4 regions of the Rothia sp. 11273D007AR genome follow, and region 2 is predicted to be linked to each of the others. Evidence: riboswitches for the same ligand, from Rfam matches in the RefSeq annotation. Region 2 holds a riboswitch; each other region holds the start of a gene.
The links. A riboswitch is a leader RNA that binds a small molecule or an ion and turns the genes downstream of it on or off. The one in region 2 is predicted to bind S-adenosylmethionine.

Region 1: another riboswitch for S-adenosylmethionine. It lies ahead of ACED88_RS00425 (O-acetylhomoserine aminocarboxypropyltransferase/cysteine synthase family protein); the one in region 2 lies ahead of ACED88_RS07260 (ABC transporter ATP-binding protein).
Region 3: another riboswitch for S-adenosylmethionine. It lies ahead of ACED88_RS03290 (nuclease PIN); the one in region 2 lies ahead of ACED88_RS07260 (ABC transporter ATP-binding protein).
Region 4: another riboswitch for S-adenosylmethionine. It lies ahead of ACED88_RS03245 (methionine ABC transporter ATP-binding protein); the one in region 2 lies ahead of ACED88_RS07260 (ABC transporter ATP-binding protein).

What each region holds. Positions count from the first base shown of each region.
Region 1 is NZ_JBPPWJ010000001.1:91,766-97,477, forward strand. It holds gene ACED88_RS00420 (S9 family peptidase) at 1-2,111, opposite strand, end outside; SAM riboswitch class IV at 2,250-2,367, shown strand; gene ACED88_RS00425 (O-acetylhomoserine aminocarboxypropyltransferase/cysteine synthase family protein) at 2,489-3,835, shown strand; gene metX (homoserine O-acetyltransferase MetX) at 3,850-5,076, shown strand; gene ACED88_RS00435 (alpha/beta hydrolase) at 5,108-5,712, shown strand, end outside.
Region 2 is NZ_JBPPWJ010000010.1:101,657-107,368, reverse strand. It holds gene ACED88_RS07270 (ABC transporter permease) at 178-1,035, opposite strand; gene ACED88_RS07265 (aliphatic sulfonate ABC transporter substrate-binding protein) at 1,038-2,078, opposite strand; gene ACED88_RS07260 (ABC transporter ATP-binding protein) at 2,087-2,893, opposite strand; SAM riboswitch class I at 2,898-2,991, opposite strand; SAM riboswitch class IV at 3,193-3,293, shown strand; gene ACED88_RS07255 (LLM class flavin-dependent oxidoreductase) at 3,402-4,868, shown strand; gene cls (cardiolipin synthase) at 4,964-5,712, opposite strand, start outside.
Region 3 is NZ_JBPPWJ010000004.1:79,540-85,251, forward strand. It holds gene ACED88_RS03275 (cell division protein PerM) at 1-1,364, opposite strand, end outside; gene ACED88_RS03280 (SDR family NAD(P)-dependent oxidoreductase) at 1,477-2,250, shown strand; gene ACED88_RS03285 (plasmid stabilization protein) at 2,462-2,893, opposite strand; gene ACED88_RS03290 (nuclease PIN) at 2,890-3,105, opposite strand; SAM riboswitch class IV at 3,141-3,268, opposite strand; gene ACED88_RS03295 (DEAD/DEAH box helicase) at 3,419-5,712, shown strand, end outside.
Region 4 is NZ_JBPPWJ010000004.1:68,992-74,703, reverse strand. It holds gene ACED88_RS03255 (substrate-binding domain-containing protein) at 1-598, opposite strand, end outside; gene ACED88_RS03250 (TetR/AcrR family transcriptional regulator) at 829-1,377, shown strand; SAM riboswitch class I at 1,535-1,625, shown strand; gene ACED88_RS03245 (methionine ABC transporter ATP-binding protein) at 1,720-2,532, shown strand; gene ACED88_RS03240 (methionine ABC transporter permease) at 2,525-3,187, shown strand; gene ACED88_RS03235 (LLM class flavin-dependent oxidoreductase) at 3,220-4,596, shown strand; gene ACED88_RS03230 (MetQ/NlpA family ABC transporter substrate-binding protein) at 4,660-5,550, shown strand; gene ACED88_RS03225 (acyl-CoA dehydrogenase family protein) at 5,569-5,712, shown strand, end outside.

The DNA.
Region 1 (5,712 bases), on a different contig from region 2:
GTGTAGCGGCCTGAGCCGCCACCGTGGCCGCCGTCCATCTCAATTTTGAGCAGGGGAGTGGGGGAGGCCGGGTCAATGGTTTCGCGCAGGGCTGCTACCCACTTGGCCGGTTCAACGTAGAAGACGCGGGTGTCGTTGAGGGAGGTAACAGCTGCAATGGCCGGGTACTTGACGGGGCGGATGTTTTCGTAGGGGGTGTAGGACTTCATGTAGTCGTAGACCTCCTTATCGGTGATGGGGTTGCCCCATTCTTCCCATTCCAGGGCTGAGAGCGGCAGGTTGGGGTCGAGAATGGTGGTGAGGGCGTCTACGAAGGGGACCTGGGCCAGGCAGGCTGCGTATTTTTCGGGAGCCATGTTGACGACGGCGCCCATGAGCAGGCCGCCGGCTGATCCACCCATGATGCCGATACGGGCAGCGTCCACCCAGGCCTGGGAGGCCAGGAAGTCGGTGGCGTCGATGAAGTCGGTGAAGGTGTTTTTCTTGGCCAGCTTCTTGCCCTCGGTGTACCAGGCACGGCCCATTTCGCCGCCCCCGCGGATGTGGGCGACGACGAAGATGACGCCGCGGTCCAGCACGCTGAGGCGGGCGGTGGAGAAGTAGGGGTCCATGGAGGACTCATAGGACCCGTAGCCGTACTGAATCAGGGGGTTTTCCTGGGCCTTATCGAGGTCGGCGCGGTGCATGACGGAGAGCGGAATCATGGCTCCGTCCGCTGCCGGTGCCCACATGCGGTAGGCGGTGTAGTTCTCGGGCTCGTAGCCGATGACGGGGGTGCGGCGGCGCAGCACGAGGTCGTCGGTATCGGGGAAGTAGTCGTAGACGCTGCTGGGGGTGAGGTAGGAGGTGTAGTTCAGGCGGATAACCGGAGACATGATGTTCACACCGGAGAAGGCTGACGTGTAGAGCTCTTCGGTGAAGCCGCCGGGCTCATAGAGGTCAATGCCCTGGGGGTGGGCAGAAGCCACCTGCTCCGCGAGCGCGGTACGCGGGGCCACAAACACCTTGACGGTGGTGTTCTCACGGGCCATCAGGACCAGATGGTTGCGGGAGAACTTGAAACCCTCTAGGCGGACGTCCGTGCGGTGGGGCACCAGGGGAATCCAGCTGGCCTTGAAGTCGGCAAAGGGTACGTACTCTTCCCGCAGGGGAGCCAGCACGATTTCGCCGTTGGGGGCCTCGTGGTTGTGGCCGATGACCAGGTAGCCGGTGCCCTCCACATCGATAACGTCGGTGGAGTACTCGATGCCGGCGTCCCGCTTCATGATGAGCGTGGGCTCTAGCTGGCCCAGCTCGTGGATGTTAATAATGCGGGTCTCTGAATACTCGGAGTTTGAAGAGGTAATGACCACGTGGGTTCGGGAGGACGACATCCCGGCTCCCAGCCAGAGCCCGTTGTCGTCCTCGCGGTAGAGGGCAAAATCTTCAGACGCACTGGTGCCGATAGCGTGGGCACGCACCTCATAGGGGCGCCAGGACTCATCGGCTACCGAGTAGATCAGGTGCTTAGCGCCGGAGGCAAAGAAAGCACCAGCGAAGACGTCCTCAATCTTTTCCTCCAGAATCTCACCGGTATCGAGGTTCTTGAAGTACTGGGTGTAGCGCTCGTCGCCCGAGTCATCAACACCGAAGGTCAGCAGGGAGCCGTCGCGAGTGACCTGGAAGGAACCCAGGGAGAAAAAGGCCATGTCGCGGGCAAACTCGTTGCAGTCCAATACGACCTGCTCGCCGTCAAGCGGCTCACCGGGGCGGACGACCGGCGGCTGGTAGCGCTCTTCAACGCTGCCCTCTGTGAGGGCGGGGACGCGGCACATGACCGGGTACTGCTCACCGGCAACCGTGCGGTTAAAGTACCACCAGGCCCCGCGGCGCGAGGGCACCGACATATCGGTGAGCTGGGTGCGCCCCTTAATCTCTTCAAAAATAGCGTCCCGAAGGGGCTGCTGGTCTTCTGTGACCGCCTCGGTAAAGGCGTTCTCAGCGCGTAGATACTCTAGAACCTCGGCGCTTTCCTTATCGCGCAACCACTCATAGTGATCAACAAAAGTATCACCGTGATGGGTGCGCTCAACGGGTACACGCTTGGCAAGAGGAGGAGTCAGAGACATCATCAGCCCTTTCGTAAAAACTCGCTTCCCACCATTCTAAATGACGCTCATAGAACGTAACGTACGCAATACAAGGACACATGCTGAAACTTTAGAGCCCTTTCTTGACGGTCCCCGGGTGAGCCAGCCAGACTAGAGACAGGTCAAGAGAACCAGCGCTAAGCCCCAGCTAGCTGGTCGGCAACCCTCCACTCGCGGTGGGGTGCCCTGGGTGATGACCGGGCGTACCCACCGAGAACCAGGTACGCAAGCGCGGGACCGATGTGCCTCTATCTTCTGCGAGGGCATCAGATTCTTTTCCTCCTTACCCGGGCGGAAGATACGGCATGCGGCCCGTTTCAACTGAACACTGAAACAACGACCTCCCTAGGAGTAACCGCATGACCACCGAGAACACCGTTCCCACCCCCTCCAATCCCACCGGCTGGAAGTTCGAAACCCAGCAGATTCACGCAGGCCAGGAACCCGACGCGGCAACCGGCGCCCGTGCCCTACCCATCTACCAGACCACGTCCTTTGTCTTCAAGGACTCCGCCCAGGCAGCAGGTCGCTTCGCCCTCTCAGAGCTGGGCCCCATCTACTCCCGCATCAACAACCCCACCCAGGAAGCCGTTGAAAACCGTATCGCTGCCCTCGAAGGCGGCGTCGGCGCCCTGCTGCTGGCCAGCGGCCAGGCAGCGTCCACCTTCGCAATCCTGAATATCGCCGGTGCCGGGGACCACATCGTTGCCTCCCCCTCCCTTTACGGCGGCAGTTTCAACCTGCTCAAGTACACCCTCAAGAACCTCGGTATCGAAACCACCTTCGTTGACGATCCTGCTGACCCCGAGTCCTGGCGAGCAGCAGCCCGCGAGAACACCAAGGCCTTCTACGCAGAAACCCTGCCCAACCCCCGCGGCGACGTACTCGACATCGAGGCTATCTCGGGTGTAGCCCACGAGGTCGGTGTGCCCCTCATCGTTGATAACACCATTGCCACCCCCTACCTGCTCAACCCCATCAAGCACGGCGCTGACGTGGTTATCCACTCAGCCACCAAATACCTGGGCGGCCACGGCACCTCGGTCGGCGGCGTCATCGTAGACTCCGGTAACTTCGACTACGGCGCCTACCCCGACAAGTACCCCCTCTTCAACCAGCCCGACGAAAGCTACCACGGCCTGGTCTACGCCCGCGACCTCGGCGCGGACGGTGCCTTCGGAGTCAACCTCTCCTACATCCTCAAAGCCCGCGTCTCCCTCCTGCGCGACCTCGGCTCCTCCATCTCACCGACCAACGCCTTCAACATCGCCATCGGCCTTGAAACCCTCTCCCTGCGCGTAGAACGCCACGTAGAGAACGCCCTCAAAGTCGCCCAGTTCCTCAAAGACCACCCCCAGGTCGAATCGGTCACCTACTCCGGCCTGCCCGATTCCCCCTACTACGAACTGGCCCAAAAGTACCTGCCCAAGGGTGCTGGCGCCGTCCTCGGCTTCACCCTCAAGGACGCCGACGCCGAAACCGCCCAGAAATTCGTGGACTCCCTCTCCCTGCACTCCCTGCTGGTCAACATCGGTGACGTGCGCTCCCTGGCCGTACACCCGGCGTCCACCACCCACAGCCAGTCCACCACCGAAGAGCTTGAAGCTATCGGCATCAACCCCGCCTTCATCCGCCTTTCGGTAGGTATCGAACACATCGACGACATCCTCGCCGACCTCGAACTCGGCTTCACCGCCATCCGCTAAGGAAAGGTAGCCCAATGACGACCGCCCGCCCCGCTGAGACCACCCCCAACCGTACCGACGGCGTCCTCACCTACGCCAAAGTCGGCGACCTGACCCTCGAATCAGGGGCAGTGCTGCCCGACGTCACCATCGGCTACGAAACCTGGGGAACCCTCAACGAGGCGGGCGACAACGCCATTCTGATCCTGCACGCCCTGACCGGTGACACCCACGTCTCGGCAGGGCGAGTAGGGGCGGACGCCAGCGAGCAAGACCGCGCCTACGCCGAAGCCGCCGGGTGGTGGCCCACCGCCGTCGGCCCCGGCCGCGTGATCGACACCGACAAATACTTCGTCATCTCACCCAACATGCTCGGCGGCTGCTACGGCACCACCGGCCCAGCCTCACCCGCCCCGGCCAGTATCGACCCCGAACAAAAACCCTGGGGCTCCCGCTTCCCCCTCGTTACCATCCGCGACGGCGTCCGCGCCGAAAAACGCCTGCTCGACCAGCTCGGCGTTACCTCCCTCCACCACGTCATCGGCGGCTCCCTCGGCGGTGCCCGCGCCGCCGAATGGGCCGTCACCTACCCCGAGCTCGTCCGCTCCTGCGCCGTCATCGCCTCCGGCCCCGCCGCCACCGCCGAACAAATCGCCTGGGGTCACATGCAAAACCTGGCGATCCGCCAAGACCCCGCCTTCGCCGGCGGTGACTACTACCCAGGCCCCGGTCCCGTCACCGGCCTGGCTCTGGCCCGCCGCATTGCCCACACCACCTACCGCTCCGCTGCCGAACTCCACTTCCGCTTCGGGCGCGACGCCCAAGACGGCCACAACGTCCTGCACCCCCTCACCGCAGACCGCGGCCGCTACCAGGTCGAAAACTACCTCGACCACCACGGCACCAAACTCACCAACCGCTTCGACGCAGGCTCCTACCTCGCCATCAACGAAGCCCTACTCTCCCATGATCTCGGCCGCGACCGCGGCGGCCTCGAAAAAGCCCTCGCCCGCACCACCTGCAACTGGACCATCGCCTACGTCGACTCCGACCGCCTCTTCTTCCCCTCCGACTCCCACATCCTGGCAGCCTCCCTGCCCAACCCCGTAGAGCCAGCCGTCATCCACTCACCCTGCGGCCACGACGGCTTCCTCATCGAACACGAACAGCTCGAAAGAATCCTCGCCACCAGCATCGAAACCCAGGACGCCGCCGACGAAGCAAAACCGCGGGAGCGCAAGCACCTGTGGGCAGTAGCCTAAGGCTGGCTCTGCCGGTGGTAAGTTGGGGGTTATGAACCAGTACACTGTTGAATATTCAAAGGCAGAACCCTTTCGCCGGGGTACCCACCTGGTTGTCCTTCTGCACGGCTACGGCTCCCACGAACGCGACCTGCTGGGGCTCACCCCCTACCTGCCCAGCGAAAAGGTGACCTACGCGTCCGTCCGCGCGCCCCAGCCCGTCGGCTACCCGCTACCAGCTGATGCCGACTCCGCCTACATCGAGGGACCAGCCATGGGCTACCAGTGGTGGCCCCTCAACCAGCAACTAGACACCGTGGGCTTTACCGCCATCGAACTGGCTGTCGACTATCTGCTGGGCTGGCTCGAACCCATCGCCGCCGACTACGACAGCGTGACCCTGCTGGGCTTCTCCCAGGGCATGGCTCTTGCCACCTCGGTAGCCCGTGCCCGCCCCGATCTCATCAAGGCCGTGGTAGGGCTCTCCGGCTACGCTGTGGCCGGGGGAGAGAACTACTTCAAGGACGCCCAGCTAGCTGACGAGCCCCTGCCCCTCTTCTGGGGGCGCGACGAAGCTGACCCCATCATCACCCCCGACAAAATTGCCTATACCCAGGAGTGGGTAGCCGGACACACCGCTCTCATCGCCCAGACCTA
Region 2 (5,712 bases):
TCTATGCGTTTGTATGACGCTTGAAGGGCTGTTTTCCACAGGGGAGCTTCACCAGTGCTGTAGGTAGCCAAAAGCTTCATCTGCGTGTTCAAAGAACATGCAGATGAAGCTTTCGGTTACATTCACGGATGGTCGCGCCCTCGCCCCTCAACCCGGCGCGTACGCCCACCCCTTCTTCTAGTTGCTGGGGAACCGGGCCTTGACCCAGCGTTCGAATACACCCAGCAGGGCGTCGGTGATCTTACCCAGGATAGCGAGTAGCACGATGGCCAGGAGTAGGCGGTCGGTGCGGCCGTTGTTCTGGGAGTCGGTGAGCAGGAAGCCCAGCCCCATCGAAGCACCGAGCAGTTCGGCGGCGACCAGGAAGAGCCAGGCCTGCGCCAGGGCCAGCCTCAGACCCGAGACCACAGCGGGCAGAACGGCAGGTAGCTGCACGGTGGTAAAGAGGTTGATGCCGCGGACGCCGAAGGTGCGGGCCGCTTCAACCAGCTTGGGATCCACGTGGGCTAGGGCCGCCGAGACGGTGGTGTAGACGGGGAAGAAAGCGCCGATAGCGATGAGGGTGACCTTGGAGTTTTCACCGATGCCGATCCAGAGCAGCAGCAGCGGCACCCAGGCCAGCGACGGTACAGCGCGTAGGGCGCCGATGGTGGGGGCGGCGAGCACCTGGGCCCAGCGGGAGAGCCCTACCCAGGCTCCGAGCACCAGCCCCAGGATGGCACCGATGCTGAAGCCCAGTACCACGCGCTGGGTTGAGATAGCGACGTGCAGGCCGAGCTGCCCTCGTCCTGCTAAATCAAGGGCAGCGGCAACCACCTTCGAAGGGGCAGGGAGCTGCACCGCGCTAAAGACTCCGGCGGTGCTCAGGTACTGCCAGAGCGCCAGCAGAACCAGGGGAAGCAGGGCGCCGAGCCAGGGTGCCCAGCGGCGGGTGAGCAGGGGGCGGCGGGGTACCTTCGCGGACGCCGGTGTTTCGGTGCGCGCCAGGCGGCGGTGGGTCGCCGGTTGGGTGGTGAGATCAGAGGTAACTGACATGACTACTCAGCCACCAGGGTTGAAATGCGGGCGGGGTCGGCCTTCTGGGCAAAGGTGTCGTTGACGATACTGCCCAGGGCGGTGTCTACTTCGCCCTGTGAGGCAACGTCGCCGGATTCAACCAGGTAGGGGCCGACCTTCTCCAGCACGGCGAGCTGCTTGTCGCCGGGCACGTTGTCGATATCCAGGTAGGTGCGGCCCCAGACGACCTGGGCGGTTTCAAGCTCAATTCCGGAGCCGTCTGCCAGGATCTGCACGGCCTCTTCTTCGTTGGCGAGTGCCCAGTCGCGGGCGTATTCGTAGACGTCAACGATGGTCTGGGCGGCTTCGGGGTCGCTCTCGATGAAGTCCTCGGTGGCGTTCAGGAAGCCGTAGGTGTTGAAGTCGACGTTGCGGTAGAAGAGGGTGTTGCCGTCCTCAATTTCGGCGCTGGCCATGATGGGGTCAAGACCGCTCCAGGCATCTACGGTGCCCTGGTTGAGGGCGGTGCGGCCGTCGGCGTGCTGTAGCTGCTCGATGGTGACTTCATCGGGTGACACACCTGCTTCTTCAAGAGCCTGGAGCAGGAAGAAGTAGGGGTCGGTGCCCTTGGTGACGGCTACCTTTTTATCGGCCAGGTCTTTCACCGATGAGATACCGGTGTCGGTGCGGGTTACCAGAGCTGACCACTCGGGCTGGGAGTAGAGGTCAATCACCTGAATGGGTGAGCCGTTAGAGCGAGCCAGTAGGGCAGCTGAGCCCGCGGTGGAACCCACGTCAATCGCACCGGAGCGCAGGGCCTCATTAGCCTTGTTCGAACCGGCTGACTGTACCCACTCGACATCCTTACCCTGCTCCTGCAGGGCGGTCTCTAGCCAACCCTTTTCCTTGATAATCAGGGAGAGCGGGTTGTAGGTGGCGTAGTCGATGGTGACGGTGGTGTCGCCCGCTGCTGCAGAAGTATCGGCGGTAGAAGCGTTTTCCCCTGCCAGACACCCGGTCAGTAGTAGGGTGCCGGTTGCGAGCAGGGCAGAGGTGGTGGTGAGACGAGAAATGAGTGACATGTGTATTCCTAGTGTTCTTCAACGCCGAGTTCGGCCAAAAGTTCTTTGCGCAGGGACGAGAGCGCGGGGTTGCCGCGGTCGCGCGGGCGGTGATCGGGCACCTCCACGATGCGGGCAATCGTCGCGGGCGCAGCGGGGTCCGGCTTACCCAGCACAATCACCCGGTCTGAGAGGTAGAGGGCTTCTTCCACGTCGTGGGTGACCAGCAGGACGGTGGCCGGGTCGTGGGCATGAATATCGAGCAGCAGATCCTGCATGTTAATGCGGGTGAGGGCATCAAGGGCGCCGAAGGGCTCATCCAGCAGCAGGACGCCGGGGTTCCGCGCCAGCGCCCGGGCCAGGGAGGCGCGCTGAGCCATGCCACCGGAAATCTCACGGGGGCGGTGCTGGGCGTAGTCTGCCAGCCCCACGACGTCCAGAAGGCGGGCAACCTGCTCGCGGGCAACGTCCTTGGGGGTACCCTTGGGCAGACCCAGCGCCACGTTCTTTTCAACGGTGCGCCAGGGCAGCAGGCGCGGCTCCTGGAAACCAATAGCCACACGGGAATCGAGACCCCGTACCGGGCTGCCGTCAATCGTGACGGTACCGGCGGTCGCTGCCCCCAGGCCGGCAGCAGCCCGCAAGAGGGTCGACTTGCCGCAGCCCGAGGAACCAATAATCGAAATAATCTCACCGGGGTAGGCGGTAAAAGAAACGTTTTCAAGGACGGTGCGGGTCTCCCCGCGCTCGCCGATGAAGGTCTTGCCGACGGCATTGAAGTCGATTTCGCAGGCTGTGAGGGTGGTGGGGGTGCGTTCTAGCGTGGGTGCGCTCATGCTTTCTCCATCGTCTCTTGGCGTTAGCACCGACCCCTGGTGGAGGGAGGTTGCTGCGACGTCGTTGAGCCAAGTCTCTCGGTCGCTCTGGATGGTTAACGCTTTCAACGCTAGGGGCGTTTGTTGGAACCGGGCAAGAGTATGACGCGGTATTTCGCCTGGTTACGAGTGTGACGCAGTGGGTGAAACTGACCGGAACTCGCAGGTGAGCGTAACACTGCTCAACACGTGCCACAATGTGAAACGTAGCCTCAGATGCTTGCCTCTTGGCGGGCTGTGAGGGCTACACTAAATCTCAAGATCAAGAGTCCCAACGTCAAGCTCTGGCTAGTTGGGCGGCAACCCTCTCCCGTAGCGGGGTGCCCCAGATGAGGATCAGGCAGTAATGCAAGTACGGCGCACCCAGGCGCCACCTTCGCGAAGGCTCGGCGCCTTTTCCTTTGGGTAAGGACGCCGGCGGCAGCACGGGCGCGGAGGGCCAAGCACCACCTGTGAAAGGGCCCGGTTCATGACCGAGAAGAAGCGCATCGTCGTCAACGCCTTCGATATGACCACTACCAGCCACCAGAGCTTTGGCCTGTGGCGTCACCCCCGTAACCGTGCGGATGAGTACAACACCATTAAGTACTGGACCGACCTGGCCAAGGTCTGCGAGAAGGGTCTGTTTGACGCTGTCTTTATCGCTGACGTGGTGGGTGTCTACGATGTCTACAAGGATTCAGTAGCTCCCGTGCTGAAGGACGGCGCCCAGGTTCCTGTGGGTGACCCCTTCCTGCAGATTTCTGCTATGGCCGCTGTCACCGAGCACCTGGGCTTTGGCGTGACCGCCGCTGTGACCTACAACCAGCCCTACACTCTGGCCCGTTCCTACTCCACCCTGGATCACCTGACCGGTGGTCGCGTGGGCTTCAATGTGGTGACCTCCTACCTTCAGTCTGCTGCTGAGAACCAGGGTCTGCCCGGTCAGATTGACCACGATGAGCGGTACGAGATTGCCGAAGAGTTCCTCGACGTCTGCTACAAGCTGTGGGAAGGCTCTTGGGAGGACGGCTCTGTGCCCCGCGACCGTGAAAACGGTGTCTTTGCTGACCCCTCTAAGGTTCACCCCATCCTGCACAAGGGCAAGTACTTCCAGGTGCCCGGCATCGCCCTGACCGAGCCTTCACCCCAGCGCACCCCCGTGATTTTCCAGGCCGGTGCGTCCTCCCGCGGTCAGGCTTTCTCGGGCCAGCACGCCGAGGCTATCTTCATTACCGCCCTGCGCCCCCACCTGACCAAGGTGCTGACCGAGCGTATCCGTTCTGAGGCTGAGAAGGCCGGCCGCAAGCGCGATGACGTGAAGATTCTGGCTATGCTCTCCGTCGTTGTGGACGAGACCGATGAGAAGGCTCAGGCCAAGTACGCTGAGTACCTCAAGTACCAGAACGTTGAGGCGTCCCAGGGCATCATCGGCGGCTGGAGCGGCCTTGACCTGGATCAGTTCGATGAGGACGAGGCCCTCAAGTACGTTGAGACCGAGTCGATTCAGTCCTTCCTGACCCCCTTCACCCTGCAGGATAAGGAGAAGGAGTGGACCCGCAAGGACATCGCCGAGCACTGCGCCACCGGTGGTATGGGTGCGGTTCTGGTGGGTTCTCCCCAGACTGTTGCCGATGAGCTGGAGAAGTGGATTGACGAGGGCGGCCTGGACGGCATCAACCTGGCCTACCACGTTTCCCCCGGCTCCTTCGAGGACTTCGTTGAGTTCGTTGTTCCCGAGCTGCAGAAGCGCGGCCGCTACCGCACCGCCTATGAGGGCTCTACCCTGCGCGAGAGCCTCTTTGGTGAGGGTAACAAGTACGTGGACGAGCGCCACCCGGCTGCCAAGTACCGCGGTGCTTACGCGGGTAAGCCCTCCGCTGCCGACACCCCGGCTCGTGACTTCCTCAAGCTGGCGCTTGAGAACGCTGAGAAGGCTGAGGCCGCAGGCCACTAGGTCTTAGCGCTGTAAGGACGCCGCCCCGCACCTTCCTGCCAACGGGCAGGGGAGTGCGGGGCGGCGTCCTTATCTTCTTTAAGCCGTGCCGACGGTTAGAGCAGGGCGCTCCACAGGCGGCAGAGGTTCTCGGCAACCTTTTGGTGGTTGGGGCGGTTGACCCACTCGTCGTAGCGCAGGCGCTTGCAGCGGGAGATGTAGTCCCGGGCTACGCCTTCGAGTTCCTGCACCATAGCCTTGCCCACGATAAAAGTGGAGACCTCAAAGTTGAGGGCGAAGGAGCGGGGGTCCATGTTGGATGAGCCGATGAAGGTGATTTCGTCGTCCACAATCATGAACTTGGAGTGCAGCACGGTGGGGCCGGGGTACTGCTGAATGTTCACACCCGAGCGGAGCAGCTGCTCGTAGTAGGAGCGCTGCCCCATAATCGGCAGGAACTGGTCACCCTTCTCGCAGACAATCAGGGTCACGTCGATACCCGAGAGTGCCATGTTGGTCAGAGCCTGCAGCAGGGTCTCTTCGGGCACGAAGTAGGGCGAGCAGATAGTGATGCGGTCTTCTGCGTTGTAAATCAGGTGGTTGATCAGGCGCAGGTTGTTTTCGGTTTCGAACCCGGGGCCAGAGGGCACAATCTGGGCGAGCGGACGCTGGCCCTCCTGCCCTGCCTCGTCGTGGGCTTCGATGTCGGCGTCGATTTCATCGAGCAGAAGTTCCTTGGTCTCGGCGTACCAGTCGGAGACAAAGACCGCGTTGAGCTCGTGTACCACGGGGCCGGTGCAGAAGAAGGAGAGGTCCTTCCACTCTAGGCCCTTTTTGATGTTGCCCTTGAGGTTGTAGGTGCTAT
Region 3 (5,712 bases), on a different contig from region 2:
GCCGCTGCCTTCTGGGCCTTAGCCTCGGCGCGGGCGGCACGCTTCTGTTCGCGGGTGGGCTTGGCCTGGGCAAAGCGCTCCAGTTCACCGGAGGTGTCGCGCACCAGCAGGTGGGCAAGGCCCAGCCCCAGCATGGTACCGGCCGCCAGCAGCACGGCAGAGAAGGCCCCAAAGATGAGGGGGTGCGGGCCGATAGCCGTGAAGCGTCCCAGCCCCAGTGACCCGTTAGCGGCCCAACCCAGCAGGGTGGTCAGCAGGAAGGTCGGCAGCAAGGTCAGGACGGCAAGCCCCAGGGTAGAGAGGGGCCAGGACAGCCAGCGGAAGCGAATCTTGAGGGAAAGCCACTCGTCAAAGTGGTTTTCACCTTCGCGGAAGAACCACCAGCCGCCCAGGGCACCTGCGGCTAGGGGCACAGCAAGGGCCAGGTAGCCCCAGGGTTCGGACGCGTGCGGCAGCGCCCCCAGCACCGGCAGGGAGGGCATGACCCCCACGTTGGTGCCGGTCAGGTCAACGGAGGTGCCGGTGCCCAGGGCAAAGCCCGCGCCGGAGCTCCACGCCATGGAGTAGACCACCAGGTTCACGAGCAGACCCAGCTGCAGCAGGGTTAGGGCTAGGCCGCCGACGGCACCAGCGTGCAGGGTCTGATAAAGGGAGACCACGTCGTCCCAGTGCCAGAAGAGGGTGACGACCAGCAGCAGGGCGCCACCGGCTACAAAGGCCAGTACGCTCACCAGGGCCGCCCTCAGCAGGGCCCAGACGTAGGAGCCTGCCCAGCGGGAATACTGGCTGAATTTCTTCACCCAGTCAGCCGCGTTCACACCGATCATGGCGGCTAGCGAGCGCGATTCGGCGTACCCGCCCAAGATGATGCCCAGGGTAGCTACCCAGAGGGGTACCAGTGCGGCAAGGACGGGTGAGGTGGAGAAGAAGTCGTTGGTGGATAGCAGGCTCACCCCGGCGCCCACCACGGCGTAGGCGAGAAGACCACCGGCCAGGGGTTGCCAGAACTGGCCCTCGTAGCTGGCGCGGGCCAGGCGGCGGCCGGAGCGGTAACAGAGGGCTAGGGGGATCAGTGTGAGGCCCAGGGGTACCAGGCTCATGGTTCCGGTCACCGCTGAGAAGACCCCCTGCTCGGGGATATTCATGTTCAGGGGAACGCCGTGAACCAGTAGCCACAGGTGCCCGGCCACAGAGACAGCACCGGCTAGGGTACCGCTGCTGTTGAAGCCGTTGGTGTACCAGACCGCCACCAGAAGCAGGACGACGGTGAGGTAAGAGGCCAGCGCAACGAGGGCAAGTTCAACTGAGCCCTGCAGCCACAGGGGCATAGGGAGGGAACGTTTGGGGTGAGCGGTGGTATTCATCGTCTTTCATCATGTCATGTTTCTCTGTTGTGTGCCTGATGGCTCCGGTATACAGGGTAAGAGTGCGGTGAAGATAACCGGCCCAGCTCGCCCCGGCTGTAGAGTGGGAGCCATGAGCAGTGAAACTTCGTATGTGATGATCACCGGCGCTTCGGCAGGTATAGGCGCCGAGTTTGCCCGCCAGTATGCAGCAGCCGGGTACAACCTGGTACTCACCGCCCGGCGGGTCGAGACTCTAGAAGACCTAGCAGGCCAGCTGCGCGACAGGTACGCGGTAGATGTTGAGGTAATCCCTGCCGATTTGCTGGTGGAGCAGGACGTCGCCCGCCTAGTTAAGCGCCTACAGCAGGTTGAGCGCCCCGTTGAGATACTGGTCAACAACGCGGGTTTCGGTCTCGGCAAGAGCTTTGATGCAGCACCCGTAGAACGCCACCTAGACCAGGTCGACGTACTGGCCAGGGTCCCGCTCCAGCTCATGCACACGGCGATTGTTGCCATGCTGCCGCGCGGGCGGGGCCGCATTATTAACGTTGCATCAGTGGCAGCCTTTACCCCCGGCGGCACCTACTCAGCGGTTAAACGTTTCCTCGTGGTAGCCTCAGAATCGGCCCACCTGCAGTATTCACATCGGGGTATCCATGTAACGGCCCTATGCCCGGGTCTAACCCGCTCAGAGTTCCACGACGCCATGGGCCAGGGCGAGCCCCGCCTACCGGACTTTTTATGGCTGAGCCCCCAACGGGTTGTTGCCGAAGGTATCGCTGCGGTCACGGTAGGTAAGCCGATCTGTGTGCCGTCCTTACCCTACAAACTAACGGTCGCAGCCGCACGGGTGCTACCCCGCCGGCTGGTGGCAGCTGCGATAGCGAGAACGCGAGACTATTAGATAAGGTTCCGCAGGCTCACAGCGAAGCTGCTGGCTCGGATGAAGTGAGCGGGTGCGAGCGCGCGAGCACGCAAGAGCGAACGGAATCCGCCGTTAGGCGGGGCGTGAGGGTCAGGCTTGCGCCTATTCCGCCCGCAGATTTGTTTCCTCGCGCGCTCGGAATCTGCTGGGCTCCATCGAGCGTGAGCCTGTGGAACCTATGTTGCGGGCTCTAGTCTTCCCAGGGATCCACCGCCGGGACGCCCCAGGACTTATAAATCTCGGCCTTGCTCGAAATAATCTCAAGCTGGTGGACGGTCGCGGTGGCAGCCATCAGGCCCTCAAGGGCTGCTGTGGCGAGGGGGGCGGGGCGCTGCCCACCCACCAGGTGGAGATGCTTCTCGGCGTGGCGTCCGGCCCACTCCAGTGATACCTTCGCATCGACTTCTAGTACGTGAGAGTCGAAACGATCCATGAGCTCAGCGAGCCAGCGTTCGGTTTCTGGGTAGGGGTAAAGCCCCTTGAGTTCACCGAGGCTGAGCACCGAGATGTACATGGTGCGGTAGGAGCGGCGGCGCAGGCAGTTCACTACCTGCGGGTGCGGGTTGGCCTTGCGGATCTCAGCAAGGACATCGGAATCGAGAAGCAGACCTACCTGGCTCATGCAGCTTTCAGAACACCGTACTCAGTTGCAGGGATACCGCTGGGGTTGGGGGCCAGCAGGAAGTTGAGGAATTCGCTGCGCTCGTTGGAGATGCGGGTGTAGTCCTGGATGCTCATTGCGGTGTAGCCGCCGCGGGCGGGTACAGAGGCAGCAGAGATGTTCTTCTGAACGGTGATGTGAGGACGGTGGGCGTGAGGTCGAGCGTTTGACATGCCGTCGTTGCGCGTAAAGTGCGCATTCCTTTCGAAACTTGCTCTTGCCTGCACCAAACAGCGCCGAAATGCGCGATGCAGACCGCTTCGTCATCCGAGCCACCCGTGAACATGGGGTTGGCGTTCAACCAAAGTCGGAGCTTGACAGTTGAATCTCTTGAAGCTGGTAAAAGCATAACCCGCTGTTGGCGCTTCTGTAAACACCGGTCTCAGAAATTTTTCTTACTGTGACGAACCAGCCCGTGGGCACTGTGGGTAAGGCGGTGCGATACGCTAGAAGACTAGGTATTTGCTCTGTTGTGAAGGTGCGCCTGTGTCTACTTCTTTCCCTGAAATCCCGGTGACAGCCCCCGCCATTATTCGGCAGGTGGGCTCTGGTGCCTACACGCGGGGGCAGCGGTATATGCGGGAGGGTAACGTCATTCGTTACACCTATGACGAGCAGGCGCGGGTGCTGGAGGGGCAGGTGGCTGGCTCGGGTTCTGCCCCCTACACCGCGAGGGTGGCCTTCCCCGCGGAGGTCACCGCAGGCTCCTATGCTTTTTCGGCGACCTGTTCCTGCCCGGTGGCCCACAACTGCAAGCACGCGGTGGCGCTGATGCTGACCGCAATCGACCGTACGGCCAAGGCCAAGCGGGCTATGACGGCATCCTCAAGTACCTGGAAGACCACAGCGAGCACCGACGAGAAGGTACAGGAAATCCTGGAGATGGCCGATACGGTGGGCCTGCAGCGGGCCGCGGATTTGCTGCGGGAACACCGGGGTGAGCAGGCGAGTGCCGGTACCGAAGAGCAGGCGGACGCCGGTGCTCGGGCTGGGCAGTCCCTGCCGGCTTGGCGGCGGTCCCTGGCCCACTCTCTTGCTGCCCGCCCCAGCTACGATAGCCGCAATCACCGGGTGACCGGTGCCCTTGATTTGCGTCTGGTGGTGCCCGGTAAGTACGGGTGGACCAAGAACATCGGGGCGCCCCGCGTATCGCTTGAAGCCCGGCCCCTGATGATGGGGGCCCGCGGCAAGTGGATTAAGGGCGGTTTGAGCTGGGAGAAGTTTTCGGGCTCTGCCGCCGGGTCGGCAGGAACCGGTCTGCTCCCCGAGCACGCGGCCTGGTTCAATGAGTTTTACGCGGTGATTCGGGGCTCCCAGTCCATCTATTCCTCCCACCGCGACTGGGCTTCTATCTCGAATGTGGATTCTTCCCTGCTCTGGCAGATGCTGGAATCTGCTAGCGAGGTGGGTCTGTCTGTCCTCTTAGACGGCAAAGAAACCGGTCTGACTATCGCGAGCGCTCCCCAGGTTGAACTGGCCCTTGAACCGGTACCCGAGCGGGGGTCGTCCGCCGATGCCCTGCGCCTGACTCCCCTGCTCCGCTGGGGGGCCTACACCCTGCCCGCTAGTTTTACCCACAAGCTGGGCAATAACCGGCAGGGCTTTATCGCCCTGGGCGGGGCGGCCCAGGAGGCCTATGTGAAGGCTGCAACCGCAGCCCGCTGGGAGTCCACCCTGCCCTCGGCTCTTGCCCAGGCTGAGGACGTAGCGCCCGCGGACCGCCCCTCCTGGCTCACCGCCGACTCCGAGCTGGTGCTCATTCCCCTAGCTGAGCCGCTGGATGCGGTTGCCGAATCCCTGATATCCGGTGAGCCGGTCACCGTTCCGGCTACCGATGTCCCCGCCTTCTTTGCCGACTACTACCCTGCCCTCACTCGGGCACTGCCCATCTCAACGAGCAGCGAAGATCTTGAGCTGCCGGCCGTCCGCATGCCCACCCTGGTGCTGAGCATTGCCTTTGACGAGCCGGGCCCGCCCTTCACCGCCCATACCGGCTGGCACTGGGAATACCCGGTCAACCCCACCGGCGATGACAGTGATTTTCTCAGGCTTGATGCCCTGGGCTACCCCGGCGAAGACCGGGCCGATGTGCGCGATACCGCCCACGAGTACCGGGTGCTCAAAGAGGTCAAGAGGATCCGCCCGGGCATTCCCTTCACACGCCACTACACCGAGAACTGGGGCACCCGCACCCTGCTGGAAACCTACCTGCCCGACTACGAGCAGATTGAGGGTGTGCGCGTTGATGTGACCGGGCCCCGCCCCGAATTCCGCGAGCTCGATGAAGCCCCCGAAATCATCGTAACGGTGGATGACACCCGTCGCCGCGACTGGTTCGGCTTGGGCGTTGCTATCAAGGCCGGGGACTGGCATGTGGCCTTCTCCGATGTTGTTGCCGCCCTGGCTAAGGGCCAAACCCACCTGCTGCTCGGTAACGGCCAGTACTTTGCGCTCGACCGGCCCGAGTTTATGAAATTACAAGAGCTGCTGCGCGAAGCTGCCCAGCTCACCGACAAGACCGGCCCGCTCGAAATCAACCGCCATCAGGTGGGCCTCTGGGAAGAACTCGAAGAGTTAGCCGCAGAAACCCAGACCGTGGCCGCCTGGGATGAGCAGGTCTCTGCCCTACTCAACCTCGATGACCACTCCCCCGCCGACGTGCCCACCACCCTGCAGGCAACCCTGCGCCCCTACCAGGTAGAGGGCTACCAGTGGCTGGCCTTCCTCTGGGAACACGGCCTGGGCGGGGTGCTGGCCGATGACATGGGCCTGGGTAAAAC
Region 4 (5,712 bases), on a different contig from region 2:
TAACGGTACCCGCTGACGCCTCAGAGATACCCCCGAGCAGGGCCGCGAAAGCGCCGGAGTCCTCCTTGGGGTCACCCATGCTGACGGTGTTTTCAGCCTTGAGGGCTTCGAGCCAGGTGCCGTAGCTGGTGTTATCTTCTGACACGATGACGCCCGGGGTCTGGGCAAGGGACTCCGCAAGGGGAGTCAGACCGGTATTAGCTTCGCTCATGGCCAGCTCAGCGCGGGTGGTGGAGTCAGGAATCCAGAGGTTGGTGGTTGCTGTGCCGCTGGTTGACTCGGTGAGTACATCGCTGGCGGTCTTATTGGTGGTGATGTCGAGGGTGATACAGGTGTCCTCGTCCACGGGCATAGCCTTCAGCGCTGCTGCCATAGGTTCGGTGGTGGCCACGGTGACAGCCTGGGTGGTTGAGCAGGCAGCCGGAACGGTCTGGCCGCTGGTCGTTGACTGTTCCCTATCAGAGGTGATGTTGGTGTAGGCGATAGCGCCGCCGCAGAGCAAAATCACGGCTGCAGCGCCGGTTGCAATCCACTTGCGGCTATTCTTCTTCTGCTTCTCAATACGCTCTTGACGGCGCGATTTGGCGGTGTTCACCATGGGGTGGGTGCCTCTTCCCTAATGCTGTGCGGTGGGGTGTGCGAGCGGGGGTCCCTCAGCAGGTGCGACTGATGAGGCACTCGCATGCGCGGCTAACTACTGCTGGGTAGCGCCGCTGGTTCGCCCTTTAGTGTAGCAAGAAAGGGGTGTTGGTGACGGGGTTTATAGGACGGTGGCGGCGGGCTGCTGTGCTTTAAAATGGGAGGGTGCCGAAAGTCAGTGAAGAGTATATGCGTTCCCGTCGTGCCGAGCTTGTTGCGGCTGCCCGCGCTGTGTTTATGCAGAAGGGGTATCAGCAGGCGTCGATGAGCGAGGTGATTGCGGCCTCGGGCTTATCTGCCGGGGCGATTTATAACCACTTTTCGGGGAAAACCGAGATTATGGCTGCGGCTGCCCGGGTAGACCTCTCTCAGTTTGAGGCGCGCAGCGATGAGCTGCCCTGGGAGTTTGTGGAGCGCTGTCTGGTGACCCTGCGGGACGACGAGCAGCTCACGCGTTTTTTGGCGATCACCTGGGGTGAGGCCGTGACGGTACCTGAGGTCGCTGAGGTCGTGGATGAACAGCTGGGCCTCTTGCGCTCCCGCGTGGTAGCGAGCTACCGGGCCTGGGCTGAGACCGAACTCGATTTTTCCCCCTCGGAGCTAGAAACCTGGTTACAGATGCTGGGCTCGGCGGTGCTGTCTGTGCTGACCGGCTTTGTGGTGCAGGCCAGCACCGTGCGCGACTTTGACGCCGAAAGCTACTTCGAATTTGCCCGCACCATTTTGCGGCAGGCCTAGCCTCCCTTTTTCCTGCGCGGACGCCGGTGAGCTGCTCACCGGCGTCCGTTTGTCTTTGTTGTTGCATAAGGCGTCATAAAAAGTAAGACAGGACATATTAGGTCGCACAAGGTTAAAAAGTTGGTACAGCTTTCGCCTAACCCATAGGCTAGCAACATCACCATCAAGAGCGACCGAGAGATCTGGCTCGAAGACGTCGCAGCAACCAGCCCTACCGGGCACGGTGCTACCGCCAGAACCGATGGGTTCTCCGTTTCTCTCTGAAATACACCCACCCCTGATGCTATTCAGTGAGGCGGGATCCCCCTCGCAATACTGCACTAAGTCATTGCAAGGAGACATATGATTTCATTACGGGATATTAGCGTGGAATATACCCGCGGGTCTGAAACGGTTCGAGCCGTTGACCGCGTCAACCTTGAGATAGCCCCCGGGTCTATTCAGGGCATCGTAGGGTTCTCTGGCGCGGGTAAATCTACCCTGCTACGCACCATCAACCTACTTGAACGCCCCACCAGCGGCACTGTAACGGTCAACGGTCAAAATCTCACCGATCTATCGGCCTCACAACTACGCCAGACCCGCCACAACATCGGTATGATTTTTCAGCATTTCAACCTGGTCGCTAACCTCACCGCCGTGAAAAACGTAGAGCTCTCTCTTAAGTTCGCAGGTATCCCACCGCGAGAACGGCGAGCGCGGGCACTGGAAGCTCTCAACATCGTTGATTTAGCCGATAAGGCTGACGCGTATCCAGGTCAGTTATCTGGCGGCCAGAAGCAACGCGTTGCTATTGCCAGAGCGCTAGCAACAAAGCCAAGCGTCCTCCTCTGCGACGAGCCTACGAGCGCCGTTGACCCGCGCACCACAACCTCTATCCTCCAGTACCTACGCACGATTAATGCTGAGTTGGGCATAACCACCGTAATTGTCACCCACGAAATGAACGTCATCAGGGCTCTAGCCCATAACGTGGCTGTACTTGAAAATGGCCAGCTGGTAGAACGCTTTGACCTTTCCCGTCTTCTAGATCCAGCCTTCACCCCCACCAGTGAAATCGGGCGACTGCTACAAAACGACGACATCGTGCTTACAGACCCGACCTCACGTGTGCCCCCAGCGAACGCCCTTCTACAGGAGCTAACCCATGTTTGAGCGAATTATCGAAGTTTCACCCGAAATCTGGCTAGCCCTGGGGCAAACACTCATTATGTTGTTGGTGGCTATTCCCCTGGCAGTCCTCTTCGGAACCCCTCTGGGAATCTTGCTCTACCTCATTGGTCCCAAGGGACTGCACCACAAGCCCATCCTCCACAAGGTTCTTGACACAGCCGTCAACATCGTGAGGTCCTTCCCTTTCCTCATTCTTCTTATTGCAATCATCCCGTTCACCCGTCTACTGGTAGGCACCAGCCTCGGTACCGCCGCAGTCTGTGTACCTCTTACCATCAACGCTATTCCCTACTTTGCCCGCTTTGTCGAACAGAATCTCACCCAGCTAGGTGACGGAACCGTTGAAGCGGCTCTTGCCATGGGCGCAAAAGCTCGACACATCATTACCGACGTCCTCCTTGTAGACGCCCGCCCTGCCCTGGTCACATCAATCACCATTATGACCGTCAGCTTTATCTCATACTCAGCTATGGCAGGCCTGGTAGGCGGGGGAGGCATCGGCGACTTCGCGATTCGCTACGGCTACTACCGCTACGAAACACCGCTCATGATTGTCGCCATCCTGCTCATGATTGCCCTCGTCTCTCTCGTACAGTTCAGCGGTTCTCGCCTATCTCGAGCCCTCGACAAGCGCTAAAAATAAATTTTTCACAGTCCAAGGGGACACCTATGTCAAAAACACACACCCCCAACCGTAAACGCCTGCTCTTGAGTGCTTTCGTTATGAATACTGGAAGCCACATCAGAGGTGGTCTCTGGCGACACCCCGAAGCCGAACAGCACCGATTCAACGAACTTGCTCTATGGCAAGATTTAGCCCGCCAGCTCGAAACAGCAAAGTTCGATGCCCTCTTCTTAGCTGACGTTGTAGGCGTCTACGGCGATTACGGCGGAAATAGCGACGCACTGATCCAAAAGGGACTGCAGATACCGTCAAACGATCCGCTCGTTCTAGCGTCTGCGCTTGCCGCTACTACGGAGCACCTGGGTCTTGCTATAACCTCATCCACCATCCAGGCCCACCCCTTCACCTTCGCGCGTCAGCTCTCGACGTTGGATCATCTGAGCGGGGGCCGAGTAGCCTGGAATATCGTTACCAGTGCCCTCGAAAATGCCCACCGTAACTTTGGGGCAGAAACAATCCCTGAACACGATAGCCGCTATGACGAAGCTGAAGAATACCTAGATGTGGTGTATAAGCTGTGGGAAGGGTCTTGGTCGCACAACGCCCTGAAACTAGATAAAGAATCTGGGATTTTTGCTGACCCAACTGGAGTGAGGCCTATCAACCACAGAGGCAAGCGATACTCTGTCGATGGACCTCATCTAGTAGCTCCTAGCCCGCAGCGTACTCCTTTCCTTTTCCAAGCAGGCAGCTCCCCTCGAGGTACTCGCTTCGCTGCCCGCCATGCTGAGGCTACCTTCATTTTTGCCCCTAACCCGGCTCACGCTGCTAAGGTTTCAAGCCGGTTAGAGACGGCAGCTGCTGAAGTAGGACGGAAGCGGGAGGACATCAAACTCTTTGCTGGTCTGTCCTTTACCGTGGGCTCTACTGAGGAAGAAGCTCACCGAATTTATGAGCAGGAGAAAGAATACCTGGATCTTGAGGCAATCATTGCCCACATCGGAGGTAGTTTAGGGGTCGATTTCGGTGGAGTTCCCCTAGACACACCGCTGGGTGAGATCCGTACTGAGGGCTCCGTCGGACTGCTTGAAGCAATTGCCGATTCGGTACCCGGCGGCAACCCTACCCTTGCAGACTTAGCCCGCTATCGGGCTGAATCCCAGCACATCGTAGGTAGTCCGGAACAGATTGCCGACAGGCTTGAAGAGTGGGCAGACGCAGGGGTAGACGGTATCAATATCATCAATTCCCTGCTACCGGGCTCCTACACCGACTTTATTGATCAGGTTCTTCCCATTCTGCGTGAGCGCGGTCTGGCTCAAAGCGATTATGCCCCCGGCCCTCTGCGCCAAAAACTTACCGGCGACCCGTATCTAGCAGAGAACCACTACGGCAAATCCTTCCTCGCTCCAAGCATCTAAACCAACGATTATTTGTACGTCATCACTAGTAACCACACCGTTATACCTACAGGAGACTTCACCATGACAACCACATCTCAAATCTCACTGACCCGCCGCCAGGCTTTACTGGGCTCGGGTCTCGGGCTCGCCACCGCGCTGGGACTCTCAGCTTGCGGAGCCCAGAGCGCCAGCAACTCAACCGATAAAACCATTACTATCGTCGCTACCGAATCAGCGCCCTACCAGGAGCCGGTCAACATTGCGAAAGAAATTCTGGCAGAACAGGGTTGGGAGCTAAAGCCCACTTTCGTGACCGATATAGTGCAGCCCAACCTTGAAGTTGCCCAGGGTAAATACGACGTCAACTACTTCCAGCACGTGGCTTACCTGGAACAGTTCAACGAAGATAAAGGGCTAGATAATATCCCGCTTTTTTACGAATACACCTCACCTGCTGGCCTGTGGAGCGCCCACTACGCTTCGCTCGATGAGCTGCCTGATGGAGCTAAGATTGCCCTACCTGTAGACACCTCGAACAACGGACGAGGACTTAAGCTTTTGGAACAGGCAGGGCTGCTTACTCTGACCGAGGGGAAGTCTGTAATTCATCTATCCCAGCGGGATATCATCGAGAACCCTCGTAACCTGGAATTTGTTGAAGTTGATCAGCAGTCTCTCTCACAGACCTACGAAGATGTTGATGCCGGCTTTCTCTTTGTGCGTTTAGCTGCCGAAATCGGCCTAACACCCGACGATGCCGTTGCCTTTGAAACGACTGAAGATGCCCTGCCCTATATCTGTGTAGTAGCTTCACGCCCTGACTTTGCCGGTACTGAAAAAGCTAAAGTGCTTCAAGAAGCCTTCCACTCTGAGCGGGTTCGCGAATGGTTTGAAAACTATATCGGGGGAGTGCTTGAAACCCCCTGGGACCGTGATATCGAATCAGACATTGCCAGCTGGAAGAACGCCTAATCACTAGGGGAAAGTACGATGACTCTCTCATTTATTTTGCCTCTTGGTGCGCCTGCTCGTCCTGCCCGTCATAAGCACTGGCTAGAAGTAGCAGAGCAGGTTGCTCGCACACTGCGCACCGATGTCCTTGAACGAGACCACGCTGGGCAACCACCGCTGGCA